2 regions of the Cellvibrio sp. QJXJ genome follow, and region 1 is predicted to be linked to the other one. Evidence: predicted binding sites of a transcription regulator. Region 1 holds the regulator's gene; the other holds the start of a gene.

Evidence for each region. Region 1 encodes FNR, which switches genes on or off when oxygen is low (the NO sensors DNR and NnrR bind a similar motif). Its sites were predicted from a motif close to TTGATNNNNATCAA; they were not measured.
Region 2: a site for FNR is predicted at 1,893-1,906, ahead of ccoN (cytochrome-c oxidase, cbb3-type subunit I). Genes of this name have one in related genera too.

The regions. Positions count from the first base shown of each region.
Region 1 is NZ_CP101662.1:375,654-383,672, forward strand. It holds gene trhO (oxygen-dependent tRNA uridine(34) hydroxylase TrhO) at 22-1,032, shown strand; gene NNX04_RS01680 (hypothetical protein) at 1,158-1,496, shown strand; gene NNX04_RS01685 (hypothetical protein) at 1,577-2,095, opposite strand; gene NNX04_RS01690 (SirB2 family protein) at 2,399-2,776, opposite strand; gene NNX04_RS01695 (DUF4202 domain-containing protein) at 2,830-3,426, opposite strand; gene fnr (fumarate/nitrate reduction transcriptional regulator Fnr) at 3,465-4,223, opposite strand; gene NNX04_RS01705 (cold-shock protein) at 4,616-4,822, shown strand; gene NNX04_RS01710 (GGDEF domain-containing protein) at 4,943-6,400, opposite strand; gene NNX04_RS01715 (DUF3592 domain-containing protein) at 6,638-7,078, shown strand; gene NNX04_RS01720 (DUF2934 domain-containing protein) at 7,122-7,325, opposite strand; gene NNX04_RS01725 (hypothetical protein) at 7,432-7,734, opposite strand; gene NNX04_RS01730 (glycoside hydrolase family 88 protein) at 7,824-8,019, shown strand, end outside.
Region 2 is NZ_CP101662.1:4,759,017-4,767,035, forward strand. It holds gene sbcB (exodeoxyribonuclease I) at 1-426, shown strand, start outside; gene NNX04_RS20645 (argininosuccinate synthase) at 588-1,805, shown strand; gene ccoN (cytochrome-c oxidase, cbb3-type subunit I) at 2,068-3,525, shown strand; gene ccoO (cytochrome-c oxidase, cbb3-type subunit II) at 3,536-4,147, shown strand; gene NNX04_RS20660 (CcoQ/FixQ family Cbb3-type cytochrome c oxidase assembly chaperone) at 4,147-4,332, shown strand; gene ccoP (cytochrome-c oxidase, cbb3-type subunit III) at 4,357-5,274, shown strand; gene ccoG (cytochrome c oxidase accessory protein CcoG) at 5,402-6,814, shown strand; gene NNX04_RS20675 (FixH family protein) at 6,863-7,408, shown strand; gene NNX04_RS20680 (heavy metal translocating P-type ATPase) at 7,420-8,019, shown strand, end outside.

The DNA of each region.
Region 1 (8,019 bases):
CCACATTGTTAAGTGCTATCTATGAGTCAGATTGTTGTTGCCGCCCTCTATAAGTTCGTCAAATTACCCGATTATGAAACGCTGGTACCGCGCCTTAAGACTTTCTGTGATGAGCAGGGCATTAAAGGGACGCTATTGCTGGCGGAAGAGGGCATCAACGGTACTGTTTCGGGGAGTCGCGAGGCGATAGATGCGTTGAATGCATTTCTGGATGCGGATGGACGTTTTGATAACCTCAGTTATAAAGAGTCTTTCTATGACGAGCAGCCTTTCTACCGTATGAAGGTCAAGCTCAAAAAAGAAATCGTCACCATGGGTGTTAACGGTATCGATCCCCAACAAATTGTGGGCACTTATGTGAAACCACAGGACTGGAATGCGCTGATCAGTGACCCGGATGTGGTGGTGATTGATACCCGTAATTCTTATGAGTACGAAATCGGTACCTTTGAGCGCGCGATTGATCCCAAAACCGAAACTTTCCGCGAGTTCCCGGCTTACGTGGCAGAGAATCTTGACCCAAGCAAACATAAAAAAGTCGCCATGTTTTGCACCGGTGGTATCCGCTGCGAAAAATCAACGGCTTACATGAAAGAGCAGGGGTTTGAAGAGGTTTATCACCTGGAAGGCGGCATCCTTAAATATCTGGAGGAAGTGCCGGAAGAGGAGAGTCTGTGGCGTGGCGAATGTTTTGTGTTTGATAACCGCGTGGCCGTCAATCACAAATTAGAAAAAGGCATTTACGACCAGTGCCATGGTTGCCGTTATCCCATTACCGAAGAAGACAAACAGTCAGAGCGCTATATGTTGGGTGTGTGCTGCCCGCGCTGTTTTGACAAACTCACTGAGGAACAAAAAACGCGTTTTTCCGAGCGCCAAAAGCAAATCGAATTGGCTAAACAGCGCAATCAGGCGCACATAGGTGTGTTGCCACCCGAGCGTCAATTGCGTCGGGCGCAAAAACTGGAGTTGCGCGAAGAACAGCGCCGCAAATCAGCGGCGGCTGAAAATGCCGCTGCAGTAAATGGTTGAGCAAATAAGTTTGTACTTAGCCGGGGGGTGCTTTAGGTGGCCCCGCTAAATAGCCAATAGCTATTTTGTCACATAAATAGTTTATGATTTAATGCAGGTTCCGTTAATCATCATCAGTGGTAGTTATGAATTTTGAGGATTGGGTGGCCGATATGGCTGCCGGCACAGCGACACATACGAGTGGTTTTAGTATTCGTATCGAAGGAAACCCCAAGGACCCGAGTGATGTTTATCCCGGCAAATTTCCAGAGGGTATTAGTTTTGTCGATCAGGCAAGGCTATTGCGATCTGGCCTGGAGTTTCTGGCAAAAGCCAGCGGCAGCGCGCCCAAGTCCTGGCATTCCAGCCCGGTAGCCGATGCTAAATCCGAAGCGATAAAAGCGCGGGAAGAGTTGGCCAAGCATTTTGCAGAACGTCCCGACAAACCTGAACGGCCAGTGCTCTCGTTGAAAAAGAAATCCTGATCGCGGGTTCCAGCGCGCAATAAAAAACCGGCCATGTGCCGGTTTTTTATTGCGGTGGTTGTGCCGATTTTATCGCTTACTTAAAGCAAGCCGCGGCGTTGCAGTTCAAGGTAGTGTGCATCCACATTTTTAAACAGCTCATCAAATTTTTGCCCTGCCGGTGCAGTAACCAATTCCAGGCTTTCCACTTCCGCACGGGGGCGCATCATGATTTTGTGCAGCTCTTCAGCAGTGCCATTCAGCGATGCAAGAATTTTTTCCGTGCTTTCTTTATCGCGGAAAATACGGCCTTGCTCAGTCAATTGCAGATAGTTATCGCACTCTTGTAGCCAGTCTTTGCGTTGCAAAATAAAGTTGCGGATATTCTTTGCCCCGCCACGATGCGCCGTTGGCAATTGTTTTTCGCGATAGGTTTCCAAGCTCTTGCGCCCATGCAGTAAAAAATCCATCCCGGTAGTTTTGCAATATTTCTGGTTGAGGTAGCTGGCAAACTTAATATTGTTTGCCGCTTCGGCCTTGGCGCGTTTACAGGTTTCGTCGCAAGCGAAGCTGAATGGTGAAAAACAAATAAGGGTGATGATCAAAAATATCTTCTTCATAGGGTTCGCCATTATTAAAGTTATTGGAAAGCTAAACAGCAGATACGTGATATAAATCACTTTTTAAGAAACGTCAAGTATTGTAAATAAAATAGCCCTTACTAATTACTTATAGATCTAAGCCTAGGCCAACCCGCAAAAAATACAAATAATTACCCCTTAGCCTCACTATCAGGGGCGATGCTTAATTCAGAAGGTCAAGAGATGGTTGGCTCGGGAGAAACAGAATAGGCGTGGGGAAAATCAGATGATGGGCATGCAAGATCGCACCAGTAGTGATAAACCACTGGTGCGATTGAAACATTAACCGAAGAAACCCATCGGGCTTTTGGTGATGGCGACACTGATGATGTAAGCGAATACTACGAGTGCGTCAATCCATAGAATTTTTTGCACCAGGGGTTTGCTAACTTTAAAGGCACCTACACCCAGAATAATAAAAACAACCAAACCAATAATTTTTGCCATCAACCATGGCTGTTCACCTGGTTTCATGCCCAAATGTACCGCGAGCACAATACCCGAGACCAACATAATGGTGTTGATAATGTGGGGGGCAATTTTTAGCAGTTTTTTATGCAACATGGATGAATTCATAAATAACAAAACACCACGCACTAAAAAAATGAGCAGTGAAAGTACAACAAAAGTTAAATGCAAATGTTTAAGGGCTAAATACACGGTGGTTTCCTTTTTTGTTTATGTGAAAATTATTGAAATTGTCGGTAATAAACTCAGGTGTCCGGGCTGAGCGCTTTACCTACCAGTGCGAGCATGCTGTCACTCAGTGGTAATTTCAGTGCGGCGTCATGGCCCTTGGCTGACATTTTGTTCCAGGTCTTGCGGATAATATCAATCAGTTTTACTTCATCGTGTTTGCTGGCAAAGTCTTCTAAATAAAATTCAATAAACACCAGGCAAATCACATCTTCCAGTGTTTGTACTTCTTCATCGCGCTTTAAACTGCGTTTAAGCAGCAAGTCTTTTACGCGAGAGATGATTCTTTCGTCGTAACCCTGTGCGGCCATAATTTCACCGGCGATATCGCCGTGCATTTGCGCTAAATCCAGACGCCACTTTTTATAGCCGCTACGATCCATTGGGTAGTCAGAGCGCGGAATCTTCCAGCGACAAATATGCTGGCTGCGTGTCGCGAGCTGTAACGCTTCGGATGCATCGGGGCAAAAACGTGACAGCTGTGCACTCATACGTTGGGCATAAATCCATTCTTTGGCAACGGTTTTGCCTTCTACTATTTCGCTATTTGGGTCTTGCAGGTTGGCGGCATCAAATGCGGCGAGGGTGTCTTGCAAACGCTGGTTGCTGATCATTGTAGGTGCTCGTGGTTTATTGCAGGTGCTTGCAGTGGTTAGCAGTGGCCATCGCCATTGGCGATATTGCGCAGCAACTCCATGTTAGTGATGAGGACTTCTTTTTTATCCACAGAAATCACCTCCTGTTTTTGCAAGCGAGTAAAAATACGGCTGACTGTTTCAATGGTCAGGCCCAAATAATTGCCAATATCGGTGCGCGACATAGGTAAGCGGAAGGCATTGGCCGATAGCTGGCGGCGGCTATTGCGGCTGGAAATACTCAGCAGTAGGGCGGCAATGCGCTCTTCGGCGCTGCTTTTGCTCAGCAGGGTAATAATTTGCTGATCCTGGGTAATTTCGCGGCTCATCAATTGAAAAAAGTGACGTTGCAGATTAGGGATTTGCAAGCTCAATTCTTCCATGCGATTAAACGGAATTTCGCACACCGATGCGGTTTCTAATGCGATTACTGAATTGGTGTAGCGATTGTCGGCAATACCATCCATGCCGACTACCTCGCCGGGCAAATAAAACCCGGTGACTTGTTCTTCACCGTTATCACTCAGGGTCAGTGCTTTTACTGCACCCGAACGAATGGCATACACCGAGTGAAAGTGGTCATTAGCGCGATAGAGATAATCGCCTTTTTGTAGCGGTTTACCGCGTTGGATAATACCGTTCAAGCGGTCGATATCCTCAATGTGCAGGCTGATAGGCAGGCAAATAGTATTTAAACGGCAATTGCCGCAGCTGACGCGCTTATCGTGAGGGCAGCTTGAATCCTGGGTTTTTACAATGTTCTGATTAGCTGTCATGGGTCCACCACCTCGAATATAAGACTATGGCAGGAAAACTCCGCGCCAACAGTATGATGAGTGATTGTTGCAGCTTTAACGGGGGCGGTAAATAGTTGATTTAGCTCAAATGTCTGGATAAATTTAATCCTGCGGGAGACGTTGTTGAGTCGTGCTGCTTTATAACCAAAAAGCCATATTCTTTGTTAAAACCCCCTCTTTACTTGCAGTGGGCCGGATAATATATTTATTCCGCTGGCCAGTTAGCAGCATTATTTATGGTAAGTCACATCGTTGTACTAGCAGTGAATCTCTTAGCACCTCGTTTTGTTTTTCATAAGTAAGATCTGAATCCGCCAGCACAATCCCACTTGGGGTATTCATTTTTATTTAAAGAAACATCGAGGTTTATTATGGCTAGAAGCACTGGTACCGTTAAATGGTTCAACGAGTCTAAAGGTTTTGGTTTTATCGCGAGCGAGGCCGGCCAGGACGTATTTGTTCACTACAGCGCAATCAGCGGTTCAGGTTTTAAAACCCTGGCTGAAGGCCAGCGTGTAGAGTTCGACGTAAAACCCGGTCAAAAAGGCCCGCAAGCCGAGAATGTCATTGGTTTGTAATTCGTCGCGCCTGCACATTTGAGCGACCAGTAATAGGAAGCCGCCCGGTGTAATCCCGGGCGGCTTTTTTGTTTTTGATGGGATTATTTTGGATGGGGATAGTAGTGTGGTGGATGTGGGTTAACTCGCCACCATAACGCGGTTGCGACCCGCTTCTTTCGCGCGGTACAGCGCCTGATCCGCCCGCGCGAGCCATGCGCTAAAAGAGGTATCCTGCGCAGAAAAAATAGCTACACCCAAGCTAATCGTTGCGCGCAGTTCTTTGGTCTCGTGATAAGCCGCAGTTGTTGCAATGCGATTGCGCATCCGCTCGGCAAATTGCAGCGCACCTTCTGCGTCGGTTTGCGGCAGTAAAATCACAAATTCTTCGCCTCCATAACGGCTGGCGATATCCATCCCGCGCGCTTCCGCTTGTATCGCCTGCGCAATACTGCGGATCACCGCATCACCCGCGGCGTGACCGTAATGATCATTAATATTTTTAAAATGGTCGATATCCAATATCACCAGTGCGCCGCCGCTGCCCATGCGGCTGGTGCGGAGCCATTCACTGCTCAAGCGTTCATCCATAGTGCGACGGTTGAGCAGACCGGTAAGGCCATCAGTTTGGGCAAGGCACTCCAGGCTTTCGTTGGCACTGTGCAGATCACTTAATAATTCATTGGTTGAGCGTTGCCAGCGGGTAAACAGTTGGTAACCAAAAAATGCGATAAATAAAATAATCATCGCGAATACCCAAAAAAATACCCAAGTGGTCTGCTGCAGAATCATGATGGCATTACTCACTTCAGCACTCATGGAGCTGCTGCTAGTGATAAGCGCGCGATCCAACTGATTGCTCGCTAACTGAATCGTAGCCGCACCGTACACCAGTACACCGGTGGTAATTGCCCCCAGCAGGCGCAATACCGAGCGCCGAACATTGCCGCTGGCAAGGCGTAAATAGGCAGGGTGATGTTGTTGCCAGTGCGCAATCCTGGGCCACAAGAGCGCGAGCAATGGGCCCACAATAAATACACTTTGCAAAAATGCGCCCAGCCACCAACCCTGCCAAATTGCCAGCAGGGCAGTGCGATCAATGTGGTTGGTATAACACCAAATGAGTGCGCCGCTGGAGCTAAAAATGCTCGCCACAAAACTCAGCTGGATATAAAACAATAATGAATTGGAATCGCGTAAGTTTTTATTTGCCGGAATCGCTTGATAGCCAACCGCCAGAATCGCAAAACCCAATGGGTTCGCGCAGGCAAAAATGATCGCCCAATGCCATTGCATGCCCGAATAAAGCGCCAGTGAAAGCGTGGATAAATAAGCAGGAATTGCCCCCCAGCGCCAACCGCAGGTGAGGGTGAGGAATAAACAAATAATCAGGGTAGGGTAAACGGTGATATAAACTGTGACACCGCCAAAATCCAGCGGTATACCCGACCAACTTTTTATTACCGATAGCAACCCGAGCGCGATACTTGCCAGCACCAGCGCAAACCAGCCACCAAAAATAATGGTCTTATCCCGACGGCTGCCAACCCGCCAGAGTTTGGTCGGGGAAAGTGCCCGGTAATGATTCAAACTGTCCAAAAAAAAGTCTCCAGCTTTTAATTCTCCAGTAGCAACTGTCCAATTGCTATCTAACCTGCTGTGAAGTATAGGGTTTCTTTTTTGTGGCGCGATAATTTTTGTTTTCTATTGGTTGACGAGGAAGTGATTGCAGGTAAAGTGAGGGTGTTCTTGGTGTAATGCCCTGTAATGGTTGTGTTTATCAGTATTTGATAAGGCTGCGGGTGATTGGTAATTAAATTTTTTGCGAGAGTGTAAATGAATCCCGACAACGAGAAAAAATATCAACGTCTGCGCTCACTTTTTTTTGGATTGTGCATAGTTGCGGCTGGTATGTTGTTTTTATCCAGCGCGAGCAATATTTATAAAAGCACTGCTGCCGCGCATTGGCCAGTGCACAAAGGTACCGTCACCAACGAATTGCGCGGTGCCTTGGCAGGAGGTTATTACGGTGGGCGTTGGTTGGAATATAGCTACGAGGTGGATGGTAAAGAATATCGCGGCACTCGTATCGGGTTTGGCATTAGTCGCCCGCAAACAGCGCTAAAAAATGGCGAGCTGATTCAGGTTTATGTAGACCCCGACGATAAAAACATCGCCGTCATTGCTGTCGGTATTTCCCGCAGTCATTTTATCGGGCTGCTTTTTTCAGTCGGTTTTGTGTGGTTGGGTTTTGTGATTTGGCGACGGACTCAATAAGGCTCGCACGATTTGCCAACAGGGTTTCGCTGCTATTAAAACACTAGGTTTGATCAGGCTGTTCGGGTTCTGTTGTGCCTTTTGCTTCTGAAGGATCAGTGGATGTTTTGGGCGACGGCGATCCATGTTTTTGTTCGGCGGCCATCTTGGTGGCGATTTGCCAATGTCGATCAGTTTGCCCGCTGGGTTTACCTTCAGATACCCAAAGGTAATAAGCCAGTTCGCGGATCTCGTGTTCGTTAGGCATGATGAACTCCTCACAATGAATGAGTTCTTTTTATAGCAGTCATCAAATTCCTTTTCGGTGTGTTACGCCCCATATAGGGTTTTATATCCTGACGCGTGAGGAATGCTCACACAAAATCTGTCAGCGCGACCCAGCCGCGAATTTTCCCGATATACACAAACGCGAGCCCCAGTTTAGTTACATAGCGCGCATCACCCGCTGCAGGTGGGTCGTATTCTTCCAATCCTTCCAATGCCAGCGAGCTGTCCAGCGGTGGTTTCCACTGCATAGTTTGCGGGCTTTCCGGCATGCTCAATTCACTATCCGTCCAGACTAAACCATCGCGTTCAACGGGCGATGCATGGTTGAAATCGGCGGGGATAAACACGGCAGAAGTCCCCGCCATTTTTTTGTAAACACGTTGTCTCATTGTCCATTCCGTTTAAGTGGATGTTTGCTCTTAACAGTCGCGCTATTAAAACAGCTGCAGTCAGTGTTGTTTTGATATGGGTCAATAGGATGCAAAAGCAGTGGGGTGACGATATGCTTGCAAGGCTCTACCTGAGTGAAACCGCACTGCAAAGCAACGGTAAACTCGGTTACGTTCAACCAATCGGAGAAAGAGCGATTCCCGGCCAAGTGGTAGACGCTAGTTCAACTGCTAATTTTGGTGTGGGCGCTTTTTTATTGGCCGCCGCTGAAATGTATCGGTTGG
Region 2 (8,019 bases), 440 kb from region 1:
TTGCTGCAGCGTTTATATCAATTGTATTCGAGCAACTCTTTTGCGGAAAAAACAGATCCTGAGCAACTGCTTTACAGCGGTTTTTTTGATGATCACGACAAGCGTTTAATGACCCGCGTGCGCAATGCTGATCCTGAAACATTGGCTAATACCGCCTTTCCATTCAATGACCCGCGTTTGGGGGAAATATTGTTTCGCTATCGCGCCCGCAATTTTCCTGCCAGCCTCAGTGCCGAAGAGCTGCAACGCTGGCAGGAATTCTGCCGTTGGCGGCTGACTTCACCTGAGGCGCAATCTTCTCTGACTTTGATGGAGTTTGATCTGCGGATAAAAACGCTCAGTGAGGCGGAGTCCACCAGTGCTGAGCAGCGTCTGCTTTTGCAGCAATTAGCCGCGTATGGCAAGCAGTTGATGGCAGCTGGGTAAAACAGGGTTCAATTTGACTTTGCACAGGGTTTTAACGGCCGCAAGTGTGGGAATTTGGTCTGCTTGCGAGTACAATCCCGCGCCCAAGAAGGTACCGGTCTGCGGATTGCGACTCGTGATCGTGCCCTGTGAATTGTCAACGAGTGTTAGCGGGAGTCCCCATGTCATCTATCAAAAAAGTAGTGTTGGCCTATTCCGGTGGCCTTGACACGTCTGTAATCGTTAAGTGGTTGCAGGAAAACTACAACTGTGAAGTGATCACCTTTACCGCTGACATTGGTCAGGGCGAAGAAGTTGAGCCGGCCCGCGCTAAAGCTGAGGCGCTAGGCGTTAAGCAAATTTACATCGACGATCTACGCGAAGAGTTTGTCCGCGATTTCGTATTCCCTATGTTCCGCGCTAATACCATCTATGAAGGTGAGTACCTGCTCGGAACCTCTATTGCCCGCCCTTTGATTGCCAAGCGTTTGATTGAAATCGCCAATGAAGTAGGTGCAGATGCCATTTCCCACGGCGCTACCGGTAAAGGTAACGATCAGGTGCGTTTTGAATTGGGTGCCTATGCATTGAAACCCGGCATCAAAGTAATCGCCCCATGGCGCGAGTGGGATTTGACCTCCCGCGAAACCTTGATGGCGTATTGCGAGAAGCACAATATTCCGGTTGATTACTCCAAGAAGAAAAAATCACCTTACTCTATGGATGCCAACCTGCTGCATATCTCTTACGAAGGCAAGGTTCTGGAGAACCCGTGGACTGAAGCCGAAGAAGATATGTGGCGCTGGACTGTTGCCCCTGAAGCCGCTCCTGATAAACCGACTTACCTTGAGTTGACCTACGAGAAAGGCGACATCGTTGCTATCGACGGCAAGCCAATGTCTCCGGCTACCGTACTGGCTTACCTGAATAAGGTTGGTGGTGAGAACGGTGTTGGTCGTCTGGATATCGTGGAAAACCGCTATGTAGGCATGAAATCTCGCGGCTGCTACGAAACCCCTGGCGGCACCATCATGATGCGTGCGCACCGTGCAATTGAATCTATTACTCTGGATCGCGAAGTTGCTCATTTGAAGGACAGCTTGATTCCCAAGTATGCGGACATGATTTACAACGGTTACTGGTGGAGCCCTGAGCGTCTGATGATGCAGGCGATGATCGATCAGTCACAAACTCATGTAAACGGTGATGTACGCGTGAAGCTGTACAAAGGCTCAGTGAGTGTTGTTGGTCGTCGTTCTCCTGACAGCTTGTTTGATGAAAAAATAGCGACTTTTGAAGATGATGCTGGTGCATACAACCAAAAAGATGCAGAAGGTTTCATTAAACTGAATGCACTGCGTATGCGTATTGCTGCTAACAAGGGCCGTGTGCTGAAGTAATTTCCTTTTTAACCTGCGCTCCTGTGAGCGCAGGTACTTTATTTACCTGGGTAAATAAAGTGTTCGGGTTAATTCCGTATAAATATTTTGATAAATATCAATCCTGTAACTACTTGCGTGGGACAAAATGCCACACATGAGGCAAAATGCCGCACCTTCAGTAGGGTTATAGGCTTGATGATTGCCGTGAAGCTCCGTGCGGTAAGTTGCACGGCCAGAGACAAACAAGTTTTCATTTCTCTTTAAGTAACAGGAAAGTCCTATGGGTAGTCATGCGACTGTAGCTGGGGATCCTCCAGTATACGACTTCGATATAGTACGCAAATTCTCCATTATGACCATTGTATGGGGCATAGTGGGTATGGGCATTGGTGTGCTTATCGCATCACAATTGGTGTGGCCAGGTTTGAATGACTTGCTGCAACCCTACACACATTTTGGTCGTTTGCGCCCCCTGCACACCAATGCAGTAATTTTTGCGTTTGGTGGCTGTGCGCTGTTTGCGACTTCTTACTACGTTGTGCAACGTACCTGTCAGACCACTTTGTTTGGTGGTTGGTTAGTGCCTTTTACCTTCTGGGGTTGGCAAGCCGTTATTGTATTGGCGGTAATCACCTTGCCATTGGGGATGACTACTACCAAAGAATACGCCGAGCTTGAATGGCCAATTGATATTCTTATTGCACTCGTTTGGATTTCTTATGCGATTGTTTTCTTCGGCACCATTGTTAAGCGTAAAACTTCCCATATTTATGTAGCTAACTGGTTCTACGGCGGCTTCATTCTTACCGTTGCCGTGCTGCATATTGTCAACAGTGCTGCAGTGCCAGTAACTCTGACCAAATCTTACTCTGCCTATGCCGGTGCTGCCGATGCTATGGTCCAATGGTGGTACGGTCACAACGCAGTAGGTTTCTTCTTGACCGCTGGCTTCCTTGGCATGATGTACTACTTTGTACCCAAACAAGCGGGTCGCCCTGTTTACTCCTATCAGTTGTCTATCGTGCATTTCTGGGCGTTGATCTCCCTTTACATATGGGCTGGTTCTCACCATTTGCATTACTCCGCTTTACCGGATTGGACCCAATCATTAGGTATGGTGATGTCATTGATTCTGTTGGCACCAAGCTGGGGCGGTATGATCAACGGTATTATGACCCTGTCTGGCGCTTGGCATAAGCTGCGCACTGACCCAACCCTGCGCTTCCTCGTTGTTGCTTTGTCCTTCTACGGTATGTCTACCTTCGAAGGCCCAATGATGGCCATTAAAAACGTAAACGCACTCTCTCACAATACTGACTGGACTGTGGGTCACGTTCACTCTGGCGCACTCGGTTGGGTGGCAATGATTTCTATCGGCGCCCTGTACCACATGATTCCGAAACTCTTTAATCGTGAAGAAATGCACAGCGTTAAATTGATCAATATGCACTTCTGGTTGGCCACTGTGGGTACTGTTCTTTATGTAGTGGCTATGTGGATTAATGGTATCGGTCAAGGTTTGATGTGGCGTGCATTCAACCCCGATGGTTCTTTGACCTACAGCTTTATTGAAACCGTCGTGTTCAGTAAAGGGGGTTACATCATGCGTCTTATTGGTGGTGCTTTCTTCCTGACCGGTATGCTCGTGATGGCCTACAACACTTATCGCACTGTAAGCGCTTCCAAAAAAGAAGCAGCTGCAAATGCTACCCAGCCTGTTCAGGCACCAGCTGTTTAAGGGGAATGCCATGAAAGGTCATGAAATAGTTGAGAAAAATATTGGTTTGATGACTGTATTTATGGTCGTCGCTATTAGCTTCGGTGGTTTGGTGGAGATTGTTCCGCAGTTCTTCTTGAAAGAGACTACCACCCCGATCGAAGGTTTGAAGCCTTACACCGCCGTGCAGTTGGAAGGTCGTGATATCTACATTCGTGAGGGTTGCCACGTTTGCCACACCCAGATGGTGCGTCCGCTACGCGCTGAAGTTGAGCGTTATGGCCACTATTCGGTCGCCGGTGAGTCTGTGTACGAGCACCCGTTCTTGTGGGGTTCCAAGAGAACCGGTCCGGATTTGGCGCGCGTAGGTGGCCGTTATTCCGATGACTGGCATAAAGTGCATTTGTTTAACCCACGTATTGTTGTGCCTGAGTCGATCATGCCTGCTTACCCTTGGCTGTATGACAACAAGCTCGATGGCAAACATACTGCCGCCAAAATGCGTGCTTTAGCCTCAGTGGGAGTTCCTTATACAGAGGAAGATATTGCTGGTGCTGAAGCTGCAGTTAAAGGCGTGACTGAGATGGATGCATTGGTTGCTTACTTACAGAACCTGGGCATTTTGCTCAAAGAGAAGCGTTAATGGATACGGGTACACTTGGTGCTATTTCAACCGTGTTAGTTACCATCGCCTTCTTCGGCGTGTGCTTTTGGGCTTTTTCGCCCAAGCTCAAAAAGCGCTTTGAAGAGGATGCAAAGTTACCTTTTGCGGACGATGAGCCTAACACCAAGCAGCCAGACAACAAGCAGACTGATGATCACAAGTAATCATCGATTAGGGCGGATTTAACTATGAGTACTTTTTGGAGTCTTTGGATCATTATCCTGACAGTCACCAATCTGGTGTTGCTGTTATGGATTCTTTTTGCCAATCGCAAACGCGCGGTGGTGGGTGAAGAGAGCACGGAAGCAAAAACTACCGGCCACGAATACGATGGTATTGAGGAGTATGACAACCCTCTGCCTCGGTGGTGGTTCTATATGTTCTTACTGACATTTATATTCAGTGCCGTCTATTTGGTTATTTACCCAGGCTTGGGTTCTTATAAAGGTATAGAGTGGAAAGATACCGGAGCTTGGACCTCAGTAGGGGAGTTGCGTGGGGATCAGGCTGAGGCGGAAAAAGTCTATGCCGAAACGTATGGCGTCTACTCAAAAATGCCGATTGAAGAACTCGCCAGAAACCCTGATGCGCTCAAAATGGGCTTCCGTTTGTTTGTTAATAACTGTGCTGTTTGCCACGGTTCAGACGGTGGTGGCAACCCAGGCTTTCCGAATTTGACTGATAAAGACTGGCTCTATGGCGGCACACCAGACAAAATTCTGGAAACCTTGAATCATGGCCGTAAAGCAGCAATGCCTGCATGGGCTGCCTTGTTGGGTGAAAAAGGCATCGCGGAAACCACTGAATATGTATTGAGTTTGTCCGGTGCTGAGCATGATGCAACCAAAGCAGATGCAGGTAAAAAGCACTTTGATGTGAATTGCGCGGCTTGCCATGGTCTGGATGGTAAGGGCAACCAATTGCTGGGTGCTCCCAACCTGACGGATGATATTTGGCTTTACGGTGGCGAGCCTGCCACTATCCGCCAGACCTTGCGCCATGGCCGCAATGGTGTAATGCCGGCGCAGAAAGATCTGCTGAAAGAAGACCGTATCCATTTGCTAGCGGCCTATGTGTACAGCTTGTCGTTAGAAGACAACAACTAGATTCCGGCGAACTGGTTGTTATACAAGGAAGGCGGGCCCAGGCCTGCCTTTTTTTTCGCCCTGTTTTTTTTGATATCTGTTTAGCTCGCCCGGATTATCCGGGAGGCTAGCCAATGAGGTGGTTCCCTTGAGTGAAAAACCTGCCAGCAATTCCCCTGACAATAAGCCGTCCGAGCCAGTTATCCGCTATGTAAATCTCTACGAGGCGGATGACAAAATTTACATGCGCCGTATCACCGGTTTTTACCAGCGCCTGCGCCGTTACACAGGCGTACCCCTGATGCTGGGTTTCTTGTTATTACCCTGGTTGGTGATTGATGGTCGCCCGGCCATGTTATTTGATTTGCCTGAGCGCAAGTTCCACATTTTGTGGCTGACATTTTGGCCGCAGGATGCGATGTATCTCGCTTGGCTACTGGTAATCGCCGCCTTTTTATTGTTTACGGTAACCGTGCTGGTGGGGCGTGTATGGTGTGGTTTTACCTGCCCACAAACGGTATGGACCCAAATGTTTATCTGGGCGGAATTTGTCTGCGAGGGCGATCGTAACAAGCGCATCAAACTGGATGCCAAGCCCTGGGGTTTTGAGAAGTTGTGGCGCAAGGGCGCCAAACAATTTATTTGGATCGCGATTAGCATTATTACTTCCCTGACATTTGTGGGCTACTTCACTCCAATTCGCGAGCTGGTAGTGAGTTTCTTCACCTTTAATTTGGATCTGGTCCCTTTTTTCTGGGTTGCATTATTTGTTGGTGCTACCTATATGAACGCCGGTTTTATGCGCGAGCAGTTTTGTAAATACATCTGCCCCTACGCGCGTTTTCAAGCGGTAATGTACGATCAGGATACCCTCACTGTTTCCTACAATCCGCTGCGTGGAGAAAAGCGCGGCCCACGTAAAGTGGGTGATGACTATAAGGCGCAGGGATTGGGCGATTGTATTGACTGTTCCTGGTGTGTGCAGGTGTGTCCGGTAGATATCGATATTCGCGATGGTCTGCAGGCTGAATGTATCGATTGCGGCCTCTGCGTGGACGCCTGTAACAGCGTGATGGATAAAATGGATTATCCGCGCGGTCTGATCAGTTTCACCACCGAGGATGCAATTCAAAATGGCAAAACTAAAGTCTTCCGGCCGCGGCTGCTGGGCTATGGTTTGATGTTAACCATCATGATCTCGCTTTTTGTTTATTCGATTGCAACCCGCGTGCCGGTCGGGCTTGAAGCCCAACGTGATCGCGGTGTGCGCATGTATCGAGTAGTGGGTAGCGATATCCAGAACGTCTACACCATCAAAATCAGTAATATGGATCGCAGTACCCATACTTACGACCTGGAAGTTGAGGGTGATTATCCTTTTGTGATTGAGGGGTATCGGGCAATGCCTGCGCTGGAAGGGGAGGTGCTAACCGTACCGGTACGTGTCACTATTCCCAAATCTGAATTAAAAACGCGAAAAAGCGAAATTCGTTTCCGCGTGCGTGCACGTGAGAACCCCGAGCTTACGGCCATTAACACCACTACTTTTATTGGGCCTTAATCCTTTATTGGGCAGCGGCCTTTAACCAGATTTAACAGGTATTTTGTTATGAGTGAATTAGTCGCAGAAAATGCCAAGCCCTGGTATCGGGAGTTTTGGTTTTGGTTTGTATTCAGCCCGCTGATTTATATCATCATCATGTGCAGCATCACCGTTACCATTGCCCTCAAGGGGGCAGACGATGTGATTATCGATAATTACTATAAGGAAGGGCGCATGATCAACCAGGCACTGGAGCAGGATCAGCGTGCACGGGATTTAGGGTTGCTCGCGGATTTGCGTTTTGATCGCACCAGTGGCGATGTGATGATTAGCCTTACCAGTGCTGTGGGCGATACTGCGTCCTTGCCAGATACTATCCTGTTAATGATGGGACATCCGGTTAAGGAGGAAAAGGATCAAATTATCCACCTCAAGGCCATTGCGCCAGGCCAATATCGTGGCACTTTGGCTACTGAGCCCCAGTATTCCTGGTATCTAACGCTTTATCCTATCGGCGACATTGCCCAGCGTAAACAAGCTCCCTGGACCCTCAGTGGAGAAATTGATTTTCGTATTAGTGACAAAACCGGGTTGGCGCCACGCGTCAAATAGTCGAGTCATTCATGGCGTCACCAGCCTCCTCAGCGACTTCTGCTCAGGCTTGCTATCACTGCGGCTTGCCGGTTCCTGCTGCCAGTTATTATCCCGTACAAATTCAAGGTGAGATCCGCCTCATGTGTTGTCCCGGCTGTCAGGCGGTGGCGATGGCGATTGTGGATGGCGGTTTGGATAGTTTTTATCAGTTTCGGACTTCCACCAGTGAGCGCCCGGAAGCCTTCGGCGAATCACCACAAGGGGTAGCCCAGCGCTGGGCAATTTATGACTTACCTGAAGTGCAATCCGAGTTTGTGCTGCCGTTAGCGGGCGGCCTCAAACAGGCTAACTTGCTGCTGGAAGGTATAACTTGTGCGGCCTGTAGCTGGTTAATCGAAACCCATCTCAAACAAAATCCGGCGGTTAAATCAGTTACGGTGAACCTCACTACGCATCGCTGCATGGTGATTTGGGATGAACAGGCGCCCTTGAGCGAGATCTTCGCTGCGCTCCATGCCATTGGTTATGTGCCGCGCCCGGCAACGGACGACCAACAGCAACAATTAATTAAAAAAGAAAACCGCATCGCCTTGTTCCGTATTGGTGTCGCCGGTTTTGGCACCATGCAG